Regions from separate parts of the Pseudarthrobacter sp. MDT1-56 genome, predicted to be linked through region 1. Evidence: riboswitches for the same ligand, from Rfam matches in the RefSeq annotation. Region 1 holds a riboswitch; the other holds the start of a gene.

Evidence for each region. Region 1 has a riboswitch for S-adenosylmethionine ahead of AC50YC_RS05970 (aminotransferase class V-fold PLP-dependent enzyme). Riboswitches for the same ligand answer to the same signal wherever they lie in the genome.
Region 2: another riboswitch for S-adenosylmethionine. It lies ahead of AC50YC_RS12020 (bifunctional o-acetylhomoserine/o-acetylserine sulfhydrylase); the one in region 1 lies ahead of AC50YC_RS05970 (aminotransferase class V-fold PLP-dependent enzyme).

The regions. Positions count from the first base shown of each region.
Region 1 is NZ_JBWZCK010000003.1:211,184-214,813, forward strand. It holds gene hisN (histidinol-phosphatase) at 1-442, shown strand, start outside; gene AC50YC_RS05965 (glutamyl-tRNA reductase) at 550-1,899, shown strand; SAM riboswitch class IV at 2,023-2,136, shown strand; gene AC50YC_RS05970 (aminotransferase class V-fold PLP-dependent enzyme) at 2,171-3,630, shown strand, end outside.
Region 2 is NZ_JBWZCK010000007.1:197,879-201,508, reverse strand. It holds gene AC50YC_RS12035 (histidine phosphatase family protein) at 1-308, opposite strand, end outside; gene AC50YC_RS12030 (CPBP family intramembrane glutamic endopeptidase) at 373-1,155, shown strand; gene AC50YC_RS12025 (VOC family protein) at 1,263-1,901, opposite strand; SAM riboswitch class IV at 2,106-2,221, shown strand; gene AC50YC_RS12020 (bifunctional o-acetylhomoserine/o-acetylserine sulfhydrylase) at 2,286-3,602, shown strand.

The DNA.
Region 1 (3,630 bases):
GCTGGGCAAGCGCTGGTGGGCCGCCAAGGGTGCCGGAGCCTACATGGGCCGTTCGCTGGCTGCCGCCACCCGGCTGAAAGTCTCCAACGTCTCCAAGCTCTCGGACGCCTCCCTGTCCTATTCCAGCCTGGGCGGCTGGAAGCAGCGCGGCAACCTCGACGAGTTCCTTGACCTCACCGAGAAGGTCTGGCGGACCCGCGCTTACGGCGACTTCTGGTCCTACTGCCTCGTGGCCGAAGGTGCCGTCGACATCGCCTGCGAGCCCGAACTGAACCTCTACGACATGGCCGCGCTGGTCCCGATCGTCACGGAGGCGGGGGGACGCTTCACCTCCCTCGAAGGCGAAGACGGCCCCTTCGGCGGCAACGCCCTCGCCACCAACTCCATCCTGCACTCGGAGGTTCTCAAGCGCCTCAACCCGGGCCTGGACGACCTGCTCTAACAACCCGCTTCCAAGGATTCCCCAACCTCCCTGTACGACTCTGTCAAAGACGCCGGCCCCGACAGCCGGCCTCAAGACTAGGGCATCTTTTTGGGAGGAGAGCAGCCTTGTCTGACACACATCAAGCCTCGATTCGCGGCACCTCCGTCGTCAGCCCCGTTCTGCTGGTGCTCGTGGCGAAGTACCGGGACCTGGACCCCGCGTCCGCCGCCGCCCTGCACGCCGCTTCCGCCGGGCTCGCACAGCATATTCTTACCGGCAGTCCGCCCGTCGCAGCATCCGTGGTCCTGTCCACCTGCAACCGATTCGAAATCTATTGCGAAGTCCCGTCCCTGGCGGTCCTTGAAGCCGCTCGCGCAGACGTCCTCGATTCAGTCCAGTTCTGCTCCGGGCTGCCAACGATCCGCCTTTCGGCCCTTTTCGAGGAACTCCGGGGAACCACGGCTGTCGAACATCTCTTCGCCGTTGCAGCGGGCCTGGACTCGGTCGTTGTGGGTGAGCGCGAAGTCGCCGGCCAGGTCCGGCGCGCTCTCGCCGACGCACAGGCCGCCGGAACCACCAGCGGGCGGCTGGGCAGGCTGTTCCAGGCCGCGTCCCGCACGGCCAAGGATGTCGGGGCTCAGACCTCGCTCAGCAACGCGGGCAGATCCATCGCTTCGGTCGCCTTGGACCTCGCCGCCGGAACGAGGCGGGCCGGGACCACCGGGACGTCGGCCGTTCTCTTCGGTACCGGTTCCTACGCCGGTTACGTGGCGGAGCTGCTCAGGAACCGAAAATGTTCCGAGATCTCCGTCTTCTCCCATTCCGGCCGCGCGGAGGCCTTCGTGGCGGCCAGGGGCGGTAGAGCCATCTCCGCACAGCAGTTGCCGGCAGCCGTTGCCGGATCCGATCTTGTCATTGGCTGTAGCGGTGCAGGGGTCCGCGTCGACGCTGCCGCCCTCGCCCGGTGGCGTGCGGGTGCGGCGCGTCCCCTCACCGTCATCGACCTCGCTCCCAGCCACGATTTCGACCCGCACGTGGCGGAACTGCCGGGGGTGGACCTCATTACGCTGGAATCGGTCCACCTCGCCGCTCCCCCGGCGGATGCCGAAGCGCTGCGCCTCGCGCGCGCCCTGGTCCGGCAATCGGCACGCCACTTCGAGGAGCAAGACGCGGCCCGCGCTGTCGATGCCGCCGTCGTCGCCCTGCGCGAGCACCTCCAACAGGTCCTGGTGAGCGAAATGGAGCGGGTCAGCAAACAGCACGCCCGGGGCGCCTCGACTGAAGACGTCAACCTCGCCCTCCGGCGCATGATCCGGCGCGTGCTCCATACCCCGACGGTCCGCGCCCGGGAGCTCGCCGCCCTCGGACGCCAGGACGACTACACGGCGGCGCTGCATACGCTGTTCGGCCTCAGCGTCCAGGCCGACAATGAGGCTGCCGCCCCGACCCCTGAGCGGGGTATTGCTGCCTCTTGATCGTCGCGCCACGATCCGCCTTGGGGCTGTCCGGTAATAACCGGCGCGCGCCTCGCGTAACAAACGGCTTCACATTCATGTCCCGCCTTTCTGCGGCAGCAGGCATGTCCTAGGCTCGAAGCAGGTCACGAGTGCCAGCGCTAAACCCCGGTTTGCTGGCCGGCAACCCTCCATTCGCGGTGGGGTGCCCCGGGTGACGACCTGGCCGGTCCGGAACGGACCCGGCAAGCGCGGATCCCCGGTGTGTGGGGTCCTTTTCGAGCGAGGTCCCATGACTACTGCCACCATTCCTGCCACCCCTGACTTTCAGACCGGCGCCAGCCAGGCCCGTCCCGACGCGCGGTTCGCCGTAGCCCGACGGCCGCTGGCCGCCGTGACCGGCGCCGAGATCCAGGCACCGCTCATTCAGGGCGGCCACGTCCGCTACGCCAACCTGGACTACGGCGCCTCGGCCCCTGCCCTGTCCGTGGTCTCGGCCTACCTCAACGAGATCCTGCCGTACTACGCCAGCGTCCACCGCGGCGCCGGCTACGCCTCGCAGATCAGTACCTCGGTCTACGAGAACGCCCGCACCATTGTCCGGGAGTTCGTGGGCGGCCGGCCGGACGATGCGGTGATCTTCACCCGGAACACCACCGATTCCCTGAACCTGCTGGCCGGGTGCCTGCCCGCCGTCGACGGCGTGCACACCGGCGAGGTGCTGTACCTCGACATTGAGCACCATGCCAACCTGCTGCCGTGGCAGCGCGTCCCGCACCGCAGCGTCATCGCCGCCCCCACCCTCGCCGCCACGCTGGAACTGCTCCGCGCGGAGCTCGCCCACAGCGGCGTCAGCCTGCTCGCCGTGACCGGCGCCTCCAACGTGACCGGCGAGATCCTGCCGATCCGGGCCCTGGCCGCCCTGGCCCACGACTACGGCGCCAGGATCGTCGTGGACGCCGCCCAGCTGGCGCCCCACCGGCGGATCGACATCGCCGCGGACGACGTCGACTACCTTGCCTTCTCCGGGCACAAGCTCTACGCACCGTTCGGCGCCGGGGTTCTGATCGGCCGTCCCGACTGGCTCGACGCCGGCACCCCGCACCTGGCCGGCGGCGGAGCCGTGCAGGACGCCAGGATTGACAGCGTCAGTTGGACCACCGGCCCGGCCCGGCATGAAGGCGGCTCCCCCAACGTCCTTGGCGCCGCCGCCCTGGCCCGGGCCACCCAGGTGATCGCCGATCTGGACGCGGACCAGTGGCACACGCACGAAAACGCCATCCGGTCCTTCCTCGTTGAGGGCCTTGCCCGGATTGACGGTGTGACGGTCCACCAGATCTTCTCGGACAGTGCCTCCTTCGACTCTCCGGCAGGCGCCGGGCCTGGCAACGCCGCGGGCACCGCCACCGGTACCGGCACGATCGGCGTCGTCAACTTCTCGGTGGAAGGCTACGACGCGGGACTGGTGGCGGCGTACCTGTCCGCCGAACACGGCATCGGGCTGCGCGACGGCCGCTTCTGCGCGCACCCCCTGCTCCGGCGGCTCGGGCTCCCGTCGGGCTCGCTGCGGGCCAGTTTTGGTGTGGGGTCCCGGCTGGAGGACGCCCAGCGGCTGCTCGCCGCCCTCCAGGAACTGCGCCGGACCGGCCTCGGCTGGGACTACGTCGTGGACGCCGGACGCTGGGTGCCGTCCAACGACACCCGCAGCTACCCGCACTGGGCCCCCAACACGCCCGGCACCGCCGGCGCGGC
Region 2 (3,630 bases), on a different contig from region 1:
TCACCGGCGATCTGGAAGTTGGCCCAGTCCTGCTCCCGCAGCCGCGGCTCCTCGATCACCCGCTCGACCAGCGGGCCGAGGTTGAGCGCCTCGAGTGTCTGGTAGGCCCGCAGGTAGGGGGAGACATACACACACACCGGACGGCCGTCCAGCAGCCGCCGGACCTGCTCGCCGGCAGCCCGGGCCTGTTCCGCGCCGAGTTCGGTCAGCGGAATCCGGTAATCGGGCACCCGGTTGTAGATCGAGGTGTCGGCGTTGGCGGCGGACTGGCCGTGCCGGATCATGATGATTTTCCCGGGCGCACTCATAAACCCCAGCATAGGCGGCAACGCCGGTAAGGCAGGGCCAACCAAGACCGGGCAAGATAGGAACATGCTCGTTCCCTCCCGCCGCCGCCTGCGGTTAGAAGTCTGGATCGTCCTGGGCCTGTCCCTGGGGCAGTCCGCCGTGTACTCGGTCGTCCAGTTGCTGGACAAGCTGACCCGGGCGCCGCTGGCGGAGGGGACCTCCACGCTGAACCGTTCGCAAAGCAGCCGCGAATACTTCGACCTCACCTACCAGCTGCTGGATATCTTCTTCGCCCTGGTGCCGGTGGTCCTGGCACTCTATTTCCTCACCGACCACCGGACGTCCGGCCTGTCCGGCGGCGGCAGCCACGGCGTCACGGCGTTCCAGAAGCTGGGGCTCAACTTCGCCCGCCCCGGCAGGGACCTGCTGCAGGGGTTCGGCCTGGCGGCGCTGATCGGTATCCCGTCGCTGGGACTGTACGCCGCGGGCCGGGCACTGGGCATTACGACGGAGATCATCCCCAGCGCGCTGGACGCCTACTGGTGGACCGTGCCGGTGCTGGTCCTCTCCGCGATCCGGCACGGGATCGTGGAGGAAGTGATCGTGGTGGGCTACCTGCTGGACCGGCTGGGCAAATTCGGCTGGAGCCTGCCGCTGGCCATCTTCACCAGTTCCATGCTGCGCGGCAGCTACCACCTCTACCAGGGCTTCGGCCCGTTCATCGGCAACGCCATCATGGGCGTTATCTTCGCGCTGGTCTACACCAAAACCCGCCGCCTGATGCCGCTGGTGATTGCCCACGCCGTGCTGGACATCGTGGCGTTCGTCGGTTTCAGCCTCTTCGGCAGGTCCATCGGGTTGGGCTGAGCCGCGGGCCGGGCAGGCGCGCCGGGAGTTAAAAGTTATCGGCCGCCATCGGTGGGTGACGTCATTGGCACCCGCTGATGGCGGCCGAAGTGTTGGGCGGTGAAGCGTCAGATGGTGACGGCTCCGGAGGCCGTCTCGAACGTGACGGAGAGGATGCCGGGCGTCCCACGGGGGGCGAGCCAGTTCACGGCCACGTCCTCCAGCGGCTTCTCGACCGGGACTCCGAGCCATTCGGTGACACGCTCCGCCGAGCCGGCAATCGTGAGGGCGGACATCTTGACATTGCTCTCGTAGGCCTTGGACGGGTGGAGTTCCGGATCGCCCTCCCACTTGAGCATGTAGGGCACCTGGGGATCGGCGATCAGCCCGAGGATGCCGATCTGCTTCCAGACCAGTTCGCGGCCGTCGGGGAACTTGCGGTTGCCGTTGACGGCGGCGCGGCCGAGCCGTTCCTCGAACGGGGCGAGGTCGTCGACTTCGACGCACCAGCCCATCCAGCCGCCGCCGGCTTCGGAACGGGCGCGGACGGCCTGGCCGAAGGGGGCCTTGTCGGACGCGGGGTGGTTCAGGACCTCCACGACCTCGAGATACTTGTGTCCCGCGAGCGGGATGATCATGTTGCGGGTCCCGAATCGGGGGTGTACTCCGCCCTTCACGGCTTCTACGCCGAGGGCAGACGCAATTCGTTCGGTGGTGGCAGCGAGGCCATCTTGTTCACAGGCGTAAGAGACGTGATCCATGCGCATGCCCTCATCTTGACACTTTGTGATGCGGCTCTCAGCTTAGGCTCTCCTAACCGTGGTGGGATGTCATTTTTGGGGGCTCCCCGCCGGGTGCGGCCCCGCGTCACGGCGGGGAAGTGGCCGGTCTTTTGCGCCCCGCCGGCCGCGCAACTTCATCTTCGTCACAAAGCTATCCACGGCCCGCAACCGGTTCCTAGACTGGGGTCAGGTCATGAGTGCCAGCGCACAGCCCCGGCTAGCTGGCCGGCAACCCTCGTCACGCGGTGGGGTGCCCCGGGTGAAGACCTGGCCGTCCGGCGCCCGCCGGAGGGCAAGCGCGGCGCCAGTGCCGACCCGGGCCAGGGGGCTCCGGGGCTGCCTGTGCCCGGTCCCCTAAGGAGTGTCCCGATGTCCAGTGCCTGGTCCTTCGAAACCCGCCAGATCCACGCCGGCCAGGAGCCGGACAGCGCCACCGGTGCCCGGTCGTTGCCGATCTACCAGACGACGTCGTTCGTCTTCCCCAGCGCCGAAAGCGCCGCCAAGCGCTTCGCCCTCGCCGAACTCGCGCCCATCTACACCCGGATCGGGAACCCCACCCAGGACGCCGTGGAACAGCGGGTGGCCAGCCTGGAAGGCGGACTGGCGGCGCTGCTGCTGAGCTCCGGACAGGCCGCGGAGACCCTCGCGATCCTGAACGTTGCCGAGGCCGGCGACCATGTGGTGGCCAGCCCCAGCCTCTATGGCGGCACCTACAACCTGCTGGCGCACACGCTGAAGAAGTTCGGGATCTCCGTGACCTTCGTGGAGGACCCGGACAACCTTGAGCAGTGGCGCGACGCCGTGCAGCCCAACACCAAGTTGTTCTTTGGCGAAGTGGTCTCCAACCCGCGCCAGGACGTGCTGGATATCGAGGGCATCTCGCAGGTGGCCCACGAGGCCGGGGTCCCGCTGATCGTGGACAACACGCTCTCCACGCCCTACCTCATCCGCCCGATCGAGTGGGGTGCGGACATCGTGGTGCACTCCGCCACCAAGTACCTCGGCGGCCACGGGACCGCGATCGCCGGCGTGATCGTGGACTCGGGCAACTTCGACTTCGGCAGGGACCCGGAACGCTTCCCCGGCTTCAACACCCCCGACCCCACCTACAACGGCCTGGTCTACGCACGGGACCTCGGCAAGGACGGTGCCCTTGGCGCCAACCTCTCCTACATCCTCAAGGCGCGCGTCCAGTTGCTGCGCGACCTCGGCTCGGCGGTGTCCCCGTTCAACGCCTTCCTTATCGCCCAGGGCCTCGAGACCCTGAGCCTGCGCGTGGAGCGGCACGTCGCCAACGCCACCCAGGTTGCGGAATGGCTCGAGGCCAGGGACGACGTCGAATCGGTCGCCTATGCCGGGCTGCCGTCCAGCCCCTGGTACGAGCGCGGCCGCAAGTACGGCCCGAAGGGGACCGGCGCCGTCGTCGCCTTCAACATCGCCGGGGGAGCGGAGGCCGGCAAGCGCTTCGTCGACGCCCTCGAACTGCACTCGCACGTGGCCAACATCGGCGACGTGCGCTCGCTGGTCATCCACCCGGCGTCGACCACCCACAGCCAGCTTTCCCCCGAACAGCAGACCGTCGCCGGCGTGAACCCGGGCCTGGTCCGGCTCTCCGTGGGCCTGGAGCACATCGACGACATCCTCGCTGACCTCGACGCCGGATTCCGCGCAGCCAAAACCGCCTGAGCCAAGTCAGCGCCGAATTTCCCCACCT